Regions from separate parts of the Rheinheimera sp. MMS21-TC3 genome, predicted to be linked through region 2. Evidence: predicted binding sites of a transcription regulator. Region 2 holds the regulator's gene; the other holds the start of a gene.
The links. Region 2 encodes FliA, which starts transcription of late flagellar genes. Its sites were predicted from a motif close to GCTAAAGTTNNNNNNNNNNCNGCCGATA; they were not measured.

Region 1: the regulator FliA is predicted to act here: its motif matches at 5,597-5,624, upstream of RDV63_RS04440 (DUF5610 domain-containing protein).

Annotation. Positions count from the first base shown of each region.
Region 1 is NZ_CP135084.1:872,130-880,022, forward strand. Features, by position in the region: gene RDV63_RS04415 (hypothetical protein) at 1-182, shown strand, start outside; gene RDV63_RS04420 (hypothetical protein) at 429-623, opposite strand; gene RDV63_RS04425 (DUF5610 domain-containing protein) at 840-1,436, opposite strand; gene RDV63_RS04430 (YqaE/Pmp3 family membrane protein) at 1,644-1,802, shown strand; gene RDV63_RS04435 (M14 family zinc carboxypeptidase) at 1,942-4,572, opposite strand; gene RDV63_RS04440 (DUF5610 domain-containing protein) at 4,962-5,552, opposite strand; gene RDV63_RS04445 (DUF6677 family protein) at 5,709-6,059, shown strand; gene RDV63_RS04450 (hypothetical protein) at 6,077-6,514, shown strand; gene RDV63_RS04455 (GNAT family N-acetyltransferase) at 6,544-7,026, shown strand; gene RDV63_RS04460 (DUF2157 domain-containing protein) at 7,056-7,893, shown strand, end outside.
Region 2 is NZ_CP135084.1:2,611,456-2,619,348, reverse strand. Features, by position in the region: gene flhA (flagellar biosynthesis protein FlhA) at 1-1,770, shown strand, start outside; gene flhF (flagellar biosynthesis protein FlhF) at 1,780-3,189, shown strand; gene RDV63_RS12710 (MinD/ParA family protein) at 3,230-4,060, shown strand; gene RDV63_RS12705 (RNA polymerase sigma factor FliA) at 4,096-4,776, shown strand; gene cheY (chemotaxis response regulator CheY) at 4,818-5,201, shown strand; gene RDV63_RS12695 (protein phosphatase CheZ) at 5,227-5,976, shown strand; gene RDV63_RS12690 (chemotaxis protein CheA) at 5,992-7,893, shown strand, end outside.

The sequences.
Region 1 (7,893 bases), 1.7 Mb from region 2:
CTCGTCGTAGTTTAAAGGATCCTTATCAACAGCGTTCTATTTGGCCTAAAGTTATTACCATTAGCTTACTTGTAGTGGCTATAGCAGCGGGTTACCTATACTGGAAAAATAAATCAGACGATTCTAGCCAACCTATCATTATAGAATCAGCTACTGTGATAGAGGTACCAGAGCAAAAATAGGGCCAAAGTAAAGCTAAAGCTCTGCTATACCAGCAATAGATAAAATACACTGCCAATGAACAGCGAGTTTATTGGCAGTGTTAGCTATTGATAGGCATGTTCAACATTTTATTAAGCGGGTGAAAATAGTCATTTAACCTGGCTCGCCTCTCTCAAGTGACCATTCCAGATATTTTACCCGTTCAAACTAAGCAAAGGCCCAGCAAGTGCTAAGACACGGATAGGATTATCGTTGCATTGCCTAGCTTAGTCGGCCTGAATATGCTCGGCACCTGTTTGTGACCAACCAGCGGGATAGCGCATTAGAATAGAACAAGCACCATCTTCAGGGTTACGACTGAGCATTTTGTACTCAACATTAGGCCTAGCTAAGCCACCACCAATACGCTGCCACGGCAATTGCTGTGACTGAATAAATTCAATATAACCGCGTTGTGGCATAATATATGTCCCTAATAAATTACTGACAATTTAGTGTACAAGTAACTAAGGTAGTTTCATTGATAAGAATCAAATAAGTTATATTTAACTAAGTGAATTTCTCTATTGGCCGATTAGCAGAGCGTTTAAACGTAATGAATTTAATAAGATAAGAATGTAAAAAGAAATACCTCAATATTAACGCGGATATTTCTTTTTATAGTTGATTAGGGGTGGCTATTCTGCATTTTTGCTATCATTTTGCGGTGGATTGGCTGCCAGCTCTAACATTTTTTCACGAAAGCTACTTAGACCTTTCATCACTAAACCATAGGTTTTGTCTACGCCGCTTTCAACTTCGCCTTCATAGACTTGTAAGCCTTTTAGAATATCTTTTGCATCGGCAAAACCTTTTTCAATGCCACCGCCAATAACTTTCAAAAAGTTATCTAGATTTTCTTCTTCAGATTTGCCCGGGTTTTGCTCTTTATATTTGCCATAAAATGCAGTAGCAAAGCCAACAATACGCTCTGCCGTGGCTTCGGGTGAAGTATCAATGCCAGAGTCATATATTTTTTGCGCAGCATTAGGCCCCAATATCGGTTCAAGTTCAGCATTAATACCTTCTAATGCTGTTTTGTATAACAAGCTTAATGAGTCGTTGTTACTACTTAATGATACTTTTTCAGCTGCACGCATTATTCCTAGGTTATTAGCCTGTTTTAATTGATCAGCTTGATATTTAATTTGTTTGTTTTCATCGGCTTTAACGGGGGTTGCGTTAGGTTTTGTTGCGCCGATAGTGGATGTATTACTACCTGAAGTAATAGACATAATTTAGCTCCTGCAAAGCCGAGATTAGTTTAGTATTAATCAGGTTATCGGTTGCATGAAATAAAACTTTAATTTTTATTTAGATTAATTTTCATTAAATCACCCATCATTCACATTTATTCCACTAAGCTATTAATTGAGTAGACTAAATATACAGTGCTTATATAAATTCTAGCCAATTAAAAATTAAAAAAAGAGGAACTCATCATGGATAAAGTTTTATTAATTGTACTGGCACTTTTATTGCCACCGGTTGCTGTTTTATTAAAGGAAGGCGTTGGTAAGCAACTCTTAATTAATATTGTTTTGTGCCTGCTATTTCTGTTTCCAGGAATAGTGCATGCGCTTTGGGTCACAACAAAATAGTCTTAATTGACCAAAATTAAAAAGTAAACGAAAGGTCTGATATCGAGAATTTTTTAGCGCTTAAATTCATCCTTGTTAATGTATCTAGCCCTATACTAGGGCTAGTGTTTGCCTATTACGTTTAAAGTTATGGTTCAAATTAGCGTACAGGTGAGGCGTGTGCTGCTCCTCGGAAAATAGCGTTTAACAATAAAACAAATTGGCCATGTTGGTAAGCGCGTAAATTTGGCTCCTGAGTAAAGCTAATGACTAGTCCTTTATGTTCTGGTTGAACCAATAAGTATGGACGACCTGCCAATTGCTGACGATTTTCTGCCCATAAATGACCGCTAGCGACTAAGTTATCTGCATCAGCAAAGTTAATAACATTACGTCCTTTAGAGATAGGCAAAGCGGCATAAGTCTCTGTGCCAATATAGTTGGTGAAAAGTTGCTCTGGTACACCTGCAGTTAGCCAATGTTCTTGATCTACCGTGCTGCGTGCAATGATGCCAGGCACGCGATCAAAAGTGTTTTCTTTAGCTTCGTTTAGGGTGCTGATTAAGCTACTTTGTAACAAAGGTTTTTTACCTGACACGGCGAAGCCGGTTGCATTGCCAAGGGTAATGATTACACCACCTTTTTTCACCCAATCCCGCAGGTTTTCTCGGCCTGGTTCGCCTAATGCTTTTTCATAGGCTCCAGCTTGATTCGTTGCTGGCAAAATAATGACTTGATAAGCCGATAAGTCTGCATTTTGTAGCTGACTAGAGCGAATAGCGGTTGTTGGGTAGTTAAATTCACGCTCGATAATGAAACGTGTGCTGCCGGCACTAAGAACACTCGTGGGCTCATCCCATAAAACGGCCACTTTAGGAGCCAATACTGGAGTAAATGCACGCGAGCCAATACTAGGTCCGCTTGTAATCCAGCTATTCGCTAATGGCTCGATATTAGCGCCAGACTGTTCTGCTAACTTGGTTAAGCGCTCGGTTAAATTTGCCGGATTTGCGGCTCGTGAAAACACTAATGTGCCGGCTGGGAATTCTCTGCCGTCTTGGTGTTTAAAGCTACTGTCCGCGCTGCGTAATGACAAACCTTCGCGTAAGGCTGCGGTTAATAACCGACCAGCATTCATATCGCCCCAACGAACAATATAACCATAAGTTGCATCACCTGGTTGAATAGTGCCCGACAGAATACGTTTGCTACCTACTAAATCAGCACTAACACTCACGGTTTTGGTGCAGGTTACTAAATCTAAGTTATACAAATGCGGTAATGACCAAGCGGTAACATCGTAAATTTGTGGCCGTAAGTTATTCGCTCGCAAACGCTCTTGTTCAGCCAAAAATTTAGGATCTAAAGGTACGTCTGCATCAAGTAACGCGCGTACTAAGTGATGGCTTGGTTGAGCGGCGTCAATAACATAAGCACCGGCTTGGTATTGTTTGCCGCAGGCTTGGAAATCTTTACTGGTCTGGCGTACTTCAATGCCTTGCTCGGTTAAAATGGCGGCTAAACGCTGGTGCCCAGCAGCATCACGCTGATTCGGTAAGATGTAAGACTGTACGGCTTGACGTTGACCACCTTTATCTAACGCGCTACGGCGATAGTCATAAAAGTTTTCTAATAATGCTTGGCGATTATTGGCAACATTTTCAATACTGGATAAATAAGCAACGAAATTACGTTGTACGCCATCAGCATAAGTTAAAACATCACCTCTTTGGGTGGTAAAGTGATGGCCCCGCGCCGACGCCATTTCATAAGTAGTAGCTAAACTGCCAGAGTAGTTTGGCCAGTTGCCACCATAGCCTGGATAAAACAGATCAAAAATTTCCGCGGTAAAGTAATCATAGCCAAAGCGATCAAACCAACGGCCATTATTCTTACCTAACCTAGTTAAACTATTGCGTTGATTGGGAGTAACCAGCGGATTTAAAGGCTCGGCTGATGGAGCAAAAAAGAAAGTGGAGTCGCCACCCATTTCATGTGAATCAATAAAGTGTAAAGGTAAGGCTTTTAGAAAAGCAGCGACTTTGCCACGCGTTTCTGGTTGGGTTAATGCAAACCAATCACGGTTTAAATCAAATAAATAATGGTTAGTACGGCCATTGGGCCAAGCTTCATTATGCTCTGCTGATAAGCGGTCAGATGAAGGTTCTATTCCTACTGTTGAATAATAACGGCTAACAAAGCGGGCGCGGCCATCGGGATTTTGCAGTGGGTCTAGATAAATAAGAGTATTGTTTAATAACTGCTGGTTTTCTGTTGCTTGGCTAGCCAGTAAATGCCAAGCCGTCACTAAAGTGGCTTCTGCTGGTGAAATTTCATTACCATGAACACTGGCACCAATCCAAATGCTACCTGGTAACTCTGTAATTAGCTTTTTCGCTGTACTTGCGTTAGTCACTCTAGGATCGGCTAATGCGGCTATTGATTGTTGATGGTCAGCAAGTTTTGCGATGTTGTCTGCAGAAGAAATTACCGCATAAAATAAACGCCGACCTTCCCATGTTTTACCATAATCAAACAGCTTAATTTTATCAGGATGAGCCGCAGCTAAGCTTTCAAAATAGGTGACGATTTGTTCAGGGCTACTGACACGGCTCGCTGCTGGATAGCCTAATATATCTTCTACAGTTGGCGTAGAGTCATATTGTGTGTGCGGCCAATGTGGCACTTCAAGTTGAGGCGTGATTGCCGAATTGTCAGCAAGTGCCAAGTAACTTGTTGACAATAAAGCCAACGTTACTAAAGTGACACTAAAAAACTTACTACCTTGCATATTATTTCCCTTATAAATTTTAAAAAACTAATTGAGCGCCTAGACGTCTAGATGGATGTATCTCATAAAGTAGTAATAAAAGCAAGCAAGTTTATTAAACTTGTCTAGGTCAAAGTGCTTTATGGGCTTTTTAAAAGCTTATTAAATAATCGGTAGTTAATTAATAGGTTAATGGAATAATGACTGTTAACTTATAGCCTAAGACCTAAGTAGAACACTGTTGTTGATTTATTGTTTAGGTTTGGCTTTTATAATAAGTGTTGGTACGGATCAAATGTACTGGATAAAGACTATGTCGGCTCGGTAGTGGTAAATCAGGCAAACGGCCGCTCTTTTGAACCAGCAGCTGGCCGTCAACTTAATTTAGGCTTTAGTGTAGAGCGTTATTTTTAGCCTAAGTTACTGTCTTCTTGTCCAGACTTAGCTGCTTGCTCTAACATTTTTTCTCTGAAACTTGCTAAACCATCCATGACTAAGCCATAGGTTTTATCTACGCCGCTTTCTACTTCACCTTCATAAACTTGCAAGCCTTTAAGAATATTTTTGGCATCAGCAAAGCCTTTTTCAATGCCGCCACCTATCACTTTTAAAAAGCTCTCTAGATTTTCTTCTTCTGATTTACCCGGATTTTGCTCTTTGTATTTACCGTAAAATGCAGTAGCAAAGCTAACGATACGCTCAGCAGTTGCTTCTGGCGAAGTATCAATGCCAGAATCATATATTTTTTGTGCTGCGTTAGTGCCCATTATTGGTTCAAGTTCAGCATTAATACCTTCTAATGCTGTTTTGTATAACAAGCTTAAAGAGTCATTATTACTACTTAACGATACCTTCTCTGCAGCGCGCAAGATCCCCAAATTGTTAGCTTGCTTTAATTCTGCCGCTTGATTTTTAATTGTTTGGCCATTATCAGCTTTATTAGGGGGGGTAGTCTGTTTAGTTACGCCAGTTATTGGTGTATTGCCTGTTGTTATTGCCATAATTTGCTCCTGAAAATCTGATATTAGTATCATACTAGTCATGTTATCGGTTGCTGTGGCTGAAACTTTAATTGTTTATTTTTCGTGCAAATAAAATAATCATGTACACTCGTTAAAACACTAGGTTGTTAGCGTTATTATTAATGTAGGAATAAGATGAATAAATCAGTTAAAGCCCTATTATTATCGGCTTTTTTGTATCCAGGCGCTGGCCACTTTTTTCTTAAAAAATATGTTATGTCAGCAATTTTTGTAGTAGCTTTTTCAATACCCTTGCTGTTTATCTTCAGCAGTATTATAAGTAAAGCCCAACAGATTGCTGAGCAATTGAGCAGTGGGCAAATTCCTTTTGACAGTGCAGCCATTGTCGCGGCCGCAACAGATGCCACAACAGAGCTGGTTAGCAAAGAATTAAGCTTTAATCTGTATATGTTAATAATAATATGGGTTATAGCTATTATTGATGCCTATAGACTTGGCAGCAAAGAAATGAAAAAGCATGCATAAAGTAGGTTAAGTTAATAATGATCAAAAAAGCCTTAGCAACAGAGTGGTGTTTACTACAAAACCAATACGATAGTTATGAAAAACACTCATTATATATAAAAATGCTTAGCATAGTGGTGATGCTAGTGGCTGTGACATTACAGGCTTCAAGTTTTTTTATCGTGCTACTGTTACTGGTATTGTGGTTACAAGACGCGATATGGAAAACCTTTCAGTCAAGAATAGAGCCACGTTTGTTACAGTTGGAACTTTATCTTAAGCTGCCAAGTGAATTAGAACCTAGCCAATTATCAACTAAGGCAGTTTGTGTATTTCAATTTAATAGTGAATACCAAAAAGTTAAGTTAACCGGTTTATTACTTATTAAAGAGTATATTGCTCAATCTGTTCGACCAACAGTGGCTTTTCCTCACTTAGTGTTAATATTACTTTTACTGATTACAAGTGTGTTTTAGCCAAAATAAATTAACTACGGAGCCTTTCATTGAGTGTTGTCATTACAGAAATTAGCCCACAATATGACGCTAAAATTGCTGAGGTAATTAAGCAGGTAGGTGCCGAGTTTGGTGCTATAGGCGAGGGGTTTGGCCCTTCAGATCCGGAAGTAGAAGCCATGAGTCAGCATTATCATGCTTATGATGCTAGCCGCTATTTTATTGCTTTAGTTAATAACAAGGTTGTTGGCGGTAGTGGTATTGCCCCGTTTAATGGCAGCAGTGAAGTATGTGAATTGCGTAAATTGTTTTTACTACCACAGAGCAGAGGGCTAGGTATAGGTAAAACACTGACCGAAAAGTGCCTAGAGTATGCAAAAAGTAGCGGTTATAGCCAGTGCTACTTAGATACTTTACACAGCATGACAACCGCTATAGCCTTATATGAACTGTTAGGATTTAAACATCTACAGCAGCCATTAGCGGGCACTATCCACAACGGCTGTGATGTTTGGATGCTCAAGCAGTTATAATTATATAAATACTAATAATGAGATCAGCTATGAAGGTTACAAGGAAGGTGCTAGGTGATGCTGTTGAGAAGAAAATTATTTCATCTGAACAAGCTGACTCGCTGTTTGTATTTTTACAGAGTCAATCCCAAGATAGCGCAAGGTTTACTTTTACTCATGTCCTGTATTACTTAGGCGGCCTTATTGCTATTGGTGCTATGACACTATTTATGGGGATAGGTTGGGAATCCTTTGGTGGAGGGGGAATTGTATTAATCTCATTGCTTTATGCCGTTATAGGTCTGGTTTTGACTCATATTTTTGCCGCTAAAAATTTAGCTATCCCAGCGGGAATTTGCGCCACTTTTGTGGTCTGCTTAACGCCCTTAGTAATTTATGGTTTACAGCATTGGCTAGGCGTATGGCCAGACCATAGCCAGTATCAAGATTATCATCGCTACGTTCAGTGGCATTGGCTTTATATGGAGCTGGGCACCTTAATTGTTGCTGTTATTGTAGCTTGGAAATATAAGTATCCATTTTTAATCATGCCAATTGCAGTAACGCTATGGTATTTAACCATGGATATTTCGGTAATGATTGCTGGCGATGATTTTTCATGGCAAATACGGCAATTAGTCTCCCTTTATACGGGATTATTAATGATAGGCTTGGCATTTTGGGTAGATATTCGTTCACGTTATAAAGCTGATTATGCGTTTTGGCTATACTTGTTTGGTGTTATTGCTTTCTGGGGCGGTTTGTCTTGGCAGCATTCGGACGATGAGCTATCTAAGTTTTTCTACTTCTGCATTAACTTATTTATGATAGGTATAGGGGTAGTGTTAGTACGGCGAGTTTTTGTTATTTTTGGTGCTATAGGCTGTT
Region 2 (7,893 bases):
GCCTTTGGCTCAGTAGTTATTGGCGGTAACTATGCGGTCGGTATTGTTGTTTTCTTAATTCTTATCATTATCAACTTTGTGGTTGTTACTAAAGGTGCTGGCCGAATAGCTGAAGTATCGGCGCGTTTTACCCTTGATGCTATGCCAGGTAAGCAAATGGCCATTGATGCTGATTTAAATTCAGGCTTGATTACCCAAGAGCAAGCCCGAGATCGGCGCGAAGAGGTGACTACTGAAGCAGACTTCTACGGTTCAATGGATGGTGCTAGTAAGTTTGTTAAAGGCGATGCGATTGCCGGTATTGTTATTTTAGTGATTAACTTAGTTGGCGGCTTATTTATTGGCATGATCCAGCATGGCTTATCTTTTGCCAATGCCATGGAAGTTTATACCTTATTAACCATAGGTGATGGCTTAGTGGCGCAAATACCTTCGCTATTATTGTCTATTGGTACCGCTATTATTGTTACTCGACAAAATAAATCTGAAGATATGGGACAACAAATGACGGCACAGTTGGGCAATACCCAAGTGCTATTTGTTGCTGCAGGTGTACTAACCTTAATGGGTGTAGTGCCAGGTATGCCACACTTTTCATTTTTATCGCTAGCCGCTATTGTTGGTGGTTTAGCTTATATGATGCATAAGCGTGGTAAAGAGGCAAAAGCCGAGCTTATTACCCGTGATGCTGAAGCTGTGTCTGCAAGTGCGCCTCAAGTTAATAAAGAGATTGGTTGGGATGATGTGCAAGGCGTTGATGTTATTGGCTTAGAAGTAGGGTATCGCTTAATTCCGCTAGTTGATAAAAGCCAAGGTGGCGAGCTATTAAATCGGATTAAAGGCGTGCGTAAAAAGTTATCACAAGAATTAGGGTTTTTAATTCCAGCAGTGCATATTCGTGATAATTTAGATTTAGAACCAAACAGTTACCGGATGACGTTAATGGGTGTAATTAGTGGTGAAAGTGAATTGCGTCATGATAATGAGTTAGCTATTAATCCTGGGCAAGTGTTTGGCACTGTTAAAGGTATAGAAACAAAAGATCCTGCTTTTGGTTTAGATGCAGTCTGGATAGCTAAAGAACAGCGTGAACATGCGCAAACTTTAGGCTATACCGTAGTAGACGCGGCTACGGTAGTTGCCACCCATTTAAGTCAAATTCTTACTAATCATGCCGCTAGTTTATTAGGACACGAAGAGGTACAAAATTTATTAGATATGCTGGCAAAACAGTCACCAAAACTGGTTGAAGGTTTAGTACCAGATGTTTTACCGCTAACAGTAGTAGTAAAGGTATTACAAAACTTACTGCAAGAAGGCGTGCCAATACGGGATATGCGGACTATTGTGCAAACCTTAGTGGAGTATGGGCCGAAAAGTCAGGATGTTGATGTATTAACCGCAGCTTGTCGGATTGCCCTGCGCCGCTTAATAGTGCAAGAAGTAGGCGGCAGTCGTAGTGAAATACCGGTGATAACCTTTGCGCCAGAGCTTGAGCAAATGCTGCATCAGTCCATGCAAGCCGCGGGTAATGATGGTGCGGGTATCGAGCCTGGCCTAGCCGACCGTATTCAGCAGTCATTACAAGATGCTTATCAAAATCAAGAATTAAGTGGCGATAGTGCTGTTTTATTAACGTCAGGAATTTTACGCACAGTTATGGCACGATTCGTGAAGTATACCATTCCAGGATTGAGAGTATTGTCATATCAAGAGATACCTGATGATAAACAAATTCGTATTGTTAGTGTTATTGGTCAGGCTTCTTAGGAGTAATTCATGAAAATAAAACGTTTTGTAGCAAAAGACATGCGTAGTGCTTTAGCCGAAATAAAAGAATTCCTTGGGCCGGATGCTATTATCTTATCAAACAAAAAAATTGCCGAAGGGGTTGAGATAGTTGCTGCTATTGATAATGAAGTTGCACTAGTAAAGGCGGCAGCTCAACCAGCAGTTAAGCCGGCTGAACCACGCTTTCAAGCCAGAGTAGATGACAGCGATGACACTGAAGCAGGAGCTGATTCATTAAAAGCATTATTAGCCCGGCAGATGCTAAAGCAGCAGAACGAAGCAGGGGCTAATGACCAGCCAACTAAAGCAACTGCCGCAGGTTTTACACGTCAGCCACAATCAGAGCGGCCAAATAGTTTTGAACGTCAAAATTCTGGCAGTTTTTCGACTAATGCTCAGGCTACTAATAACGCGCAATTTACCGAGCTCAGTAAGCTGCAGCAGCAACAAGCTAGTTTAATGCAACAGCAAATGGATTCTATGCGCAATGAAATGCTATCTATGCGCCAGTTGTTACAGCACCAAGTATCAGGTTTAATGTGGCAAGATCTAGCACGCCGCGAGCCGGTACGAGCTTTAGTAATAGAAAACTTACAGCAATTAGGCTTATCTGAACAAGTAGCCGATCAGTTGGCTTGCTTTATGTCAGAAGAAATGAACGCTAATGATGCTTGGCAAGCAGCCTTAGAGTTGTTAGCGGGACAAATTAGTACTACTAATGATGATATTTTACGTCGTGGTGGTGTTGTGGCTTTAGTTGGCCCTACAGGTGTAGGTAAAACCACAACAGTGGCTAAGCTAGCTGCCGAATTTGCTCGTCGTCATGGCGCTGACCAAGTTGCTCTGATCACAACTGATTGTTATCGTATAGGGGCTTACGAGCAATTAGCTACTTTTGGTCGTATAATTGGCTGCCCCGTTAAATTAGCAAAAGATAGCGAAGAATTAACGTTATTAATTAATCAGTTACAACAGCGTAAACTTATTTTGATTGATACGGCAGGCATGAGTCAACGCGACATACGTTTAGCCGATAAACTTGCTACACTAGTGCATAATAGCCATGTCAAAATAAATAGTTATCTGGTATTGTCAGCTACAGCACAGGCGCGCGTGATGCAAGAAAGCGTCACTCATTTTAAGCGTATACCGTTATCGGGTTGCATTTTTACTAAACTTGACGAATGTCTAAGCTTAGGAGAAGTAATTAACGTGGCAATTCAAAATGCATTACCAGTAAGCTATTTAACTAATGGTCAGCGTGTACCCGAAGATATAGCGGTGGCTGATGCCACAGCGCTAGTGCAACAGGCAGAAACATTAAGATTGGCACAAAGTAGTACGGTTCATCAATGGTATAATGATGAGATGGATCGGGTGGAAGGGACCTATGCATAATCATGACAATTTTGATGATCAAGCTACTGGCCTGAGAAAAATGAATAAACAAATGGTAAAAGTTATCTCAGTAAGTGGCGGTAAAGGTGGCGTAGGTAAAACTAACGTCTCACTTAACTTGGCCATGGCGTTATCGCAATTAGGTAAAAAAGTCATAGTGCTTGATGCAGACTTAGGCTTAGCTAACTGTGACGTCATGCTTGGATTACGGGTTGAAAAAAACCTATCTCATGTACTTTCTGGTGAAGTTTCGTTAGATGATATTATTATTGAAGGTCCTTTTGGTATAAAAATTATACCGGCATCTTCAGGCTCACAAAGCATGACAGAGTTGGCACCGGCAGAGCATGCTGGCTTAATTCGTGCTTTTAGTGAAATGGAAACGGCGGTAGATGTATTATTAGTTGATACCGCTGCAGGTATCTCCGATATGGTACTTAGCTTTTCAAGAGCATCGCAAGATGTCATGGTGGTGGTCTGTGATGAACCTTCGTCCATTACTGATGCTTATGCGTTAATGAAGATCTTGAGTCGTGATCATGGTGTTGATAAGTTTAAAATTGTCGCCAACATGGTACGAAGCGTTAAAGAAGGCCAAGAGCTATTTGCCAAGCTAACTCGAGTAACAGATCGATTTTTAGATGTTAATCTCGAACTAGTTGCAACTGTACCTTATGATGAAAATGTCCGAAAAGCAGCCCGTAAACAAAAAGCCTTTATTGAAGCTTTTCCTAAAACACCTGCTAGTATGGCAATAAAAAGTTTGGCATTAAAAGCAGGTAAGTGGCCATTACCTGATATGGCATCTGGGCATTTAGAGTTTTTCTTAGAGCAATTAATTGACTCTCATCCGGAGCGAGGCATAGTGTGAATAGTAAACTAGCGGCTTATGGCGGTGTTGATCGCATGCAGCAATTGGTAGATCAGCACACGACTTTAGTTAAGCGTATTGCCTATCATTTGTTAGCGCGATTGCCGGCAAGTGTGCTGGTTGATGATTTAATTCAATCGGGCATGATAGGATTGATCGAAGCAGCAAAGAATTTTGATGGTAGCAAAGGTGCTAGTTTTGAAACTTTTGCTGGTATACGTATCCGTGGTGCTATGCTAGATGAAATGCGCCGTGGCGATTGGACACCGCGTTCTGTTCATCGCAATGCCCGTTTAATTGCCGATACTATTGCAGAATTAGAAGCCGCTTATGGTCGTGATATTAAAGATTATGAAGTAGCTGAAAAGCTAAACATGTCTTTAGATGAGTATCATCATATACTGAGTGATATAAGCAGTGGTAGAATAATTGGTATTGAAGATCTTGGTGTATCTGAAGATGTTATTGTTAGTGCAGACGATACTGGCAGTGATCAGTTATTTGATATCCAAGCTAATAGTGCATTTCAGCAAGATTTAGTGGCAACCATAAGTAATTTACCTGAGCGGGAAGCCTTGGTATTATCATTATATTATAACGAAGAGCTAAATTTAAAAGAGATTGGCGCAGTATTAAATGTAAGTGAATCTCGAGTGAGCCAGATACATAGTCAGGCTCTTATTAGATTAAAAGCCAGAATGCAAGACTGGGCATAACCTTGTATTGAGTTAGCTGTCATATCTCGTTGGAGGAGATTTTGGATAAAAACATGAAAATTCTTGTGGTTGATGATTTCTCAACCATGAGACGCATAATAAAAAATCTGTTACGCGATCTCGGCTTTACTAATGTTGCTGAAGCTGATGATGGCAGTACAGCTTTACCTATGTTACAGAACTCTGAATTTGATTTTGTAGTTACCGATTGGAATATGCCAGGTATGCAAGGTATAGATTTGCTGCGAGCTATTCGCGCCGACGCCAAGCTTAAGCATATACCCGTATTAATGGTAACGGCAGAAGCGAAAAAAGAACAAATTATTGCAGCGGCTCAAGCCGGTGTAAACGGTTATATAGTCAAGCCTTTTACTGCTGCCACTCTACAAGAAAAACTAGCTAAAGTTTTTGAGCGTTTAGGCTAATCGTCACTGACAGGGGAGTCATATTATGACGATGATAACTGAACCGGTAATTTCTTTACAGCAAGCGAGGCAGCTAGTTGAACTGCTTGAAACTGAGCAATATGAATCGGCTAATAGTCTTATTCAAGAATTGGTGGTGCCTGATACCTCTGAATTATTTGCTGAAGTAGGCAAACTTACCCGCCAGCTACATAATTCATTAGAAAGTTTTCATCTAGATCCAGCTTTAAATGATTTAGTAGAAGAAGACATACCCGACGCCAAAAAACGGTTAGCGCATGTTATAGGTATGACAGAACAAGCAGCCAATCGCACTATGGATGCTGTTGAGTCTTGCTTGCCAATTGCCGATAATATTTCCCAACAATTAACTGTTATTCAACCGCAATGGCAACAGTTAATGCAAAGACAATTACAATTAGGTGACTTTAAACGCTTATGTCACCATATTGATGATTTTATAGCTCAAGCCAATATAGATTCGAAAACGCTAAATGGCTTACTTACCGACGTTTTAATGGCGCAAGATTATCAAGACCTAACTGGGCAAATTTTGAGCCGAGTGATTGAGTTAGTACGTGAGGTTGAAGAGAGTTTAATTGGATTGCTAACAGCATTTAATCAGTCAGGTGCTGTAGGTCCTGCAGGGGTAGCGAAAAAATCAAAAGTATCGTCACGGGGTGTAGAAGGACCTATTTTAGATGCTGGAGAGCGTGAAGATGTGGTAAATGGTCAAGACGATGTCGATGATTTACTTTCCAGTTTAGGCTTTTAAAAGAGGTATTCGAGCATGAGCTTTGATATGGATGAAGATATTTTACAGGACTTCCTCGTCGAAGCAGGTGAGATACTTGAATTATTGCAAGAGCAGCTAGTTGAACTAGAAAATAATCCTGACGATGCTAATTTATTAAATGCTATTTTCCGAGGCTTTCATACCGTTAAAGGTGGCGCAGGGTTTTTAGCCTTAACAGAATTAGTTGATGCTTGTCATGGTGCTGAAAACGTATTTGATTTGCTACGTACCGGTAAGCGCCGTGTTACCGCTGAGTTGATGGATGTTATATTACAATCTTTAGATAGTATTAATGCCATGTTTGTTGCGGTGATAAATCGTCAAGCATTAACACCGGCTCCAGCTGAGTTACTCAAGGCTTTAGAGTTTTATAGTCAGCCAGAGTCTGAATCAGAATCTGCACCCGCACCACCAACTATAGCTGAGCCTGTAGTTGAGTCACAAGACAGTCAAGTTGATGCCGAGCCTAATGAGGGCGGTATAGACGAAATGACTGAAGATGAGTTTGAGCGTATCTTAGATGAGCTGCATGGTAAGGCACCTAAAGCTACGCAAGCTGAGCCTTTAGCCGAAGATGATTTAAAGCGGCCAACTAATAATAGCGACGATATTACTGATGATGAATTTGAAGCTATTTTAGATCAGCTACATGGCAAGGGTGTTTTTATTCCTGAAGCGGCCACTACTGGCCAAGTAGGTACTACAACGTCTAAGCAACCAGCATCAAGCAGCTCAGCATCAACAGATGACGATGAGTTTGATGAGGATGATTTTGAAGCTTTACTTGATCAGCTTCATGGTAAAGGCAAAGCGCCTACTGTTGCAGTAGAGCAAACTGAAAATAAACAACCATCTAGCCCAACCGCTGCAGAAAAAACAGCAGCTACAGCAAAAGCAGCCGAAGCTACAGCTAGCCCTACAGAAGTAGCACCAGCTGCAAACATAGCAGCAACACAGCAAGTACAAACAGAAACTACCGTTAGGGTTGATACTAAGCGTTTAGATCAAATCATGAACTTAGTCGGTGAGTTAGTGTTAGTGCGAAACCGGCTGTTAAGCTTGTCGGGCAGTGTTCAGAATGAAAGCATGAGTAAAACTATTGCTAACTTAGATGTCGTCACAGGCGATATTCAAGGTGCAGTAATGAAAACTCGAATGCAGCCCATTAAAAAGGTATTTGGCCGTTTCCCACGCGTAGTGCGTGATATGGCACGTTCTTTAAAGAAAGATATAGAGTTAATTTTAGAAGGCGAAGAAACGGATTTAGATAAAAACCTAGTAGAAGCCTTAGCCGATCCTTTAGTGCATTTAGTTCGAAACTCAGTAGATCATGGTATAGAAATGCCAGATGTACGTGAAAAAGCCGGTAAAAAACGAGTTGGTACTGTTAAACTTTCTGCCGAGCAAGCTGGCGATCATATTTTATTAAGCATCCATGATGATGGTGCGGGTATGGACCCGGAAAAGTTAAAAAGTATCGCCATCAAGCGGGGCATTCTTGATGTAGATAGTGCTGCCCGCCTGTCAGATACTGAAGCTTTTAATTTGATTTTTGCACCTGGGTTTTCAACCAAAGAGCAAATATCAGATATTTCAGGCCGTGGCGTTGGCATGGATGTGGTTAAAACAAAAATTACTCAACTAAACGGCTCAGTGCAAATTCAATCTAAACTAGGTGAAGGTACGTTACTAGAAATAAAAGTACCCTTAACCTTAGCTATATTACCGACCTTAATGGTGTTAGTGGGTAAGCAAACTTTCGCTTTACCTTTGGCTGGTGTCAGTGAAATCTTCCATTTAGATTTAAATAAAAGCAATATAGTTGATGGTCAATTAACCGTTGTTGTGCGTAATAAAGCTATTCCGTTATTCTTTTTAGAGCATTGGTTAGTTAAA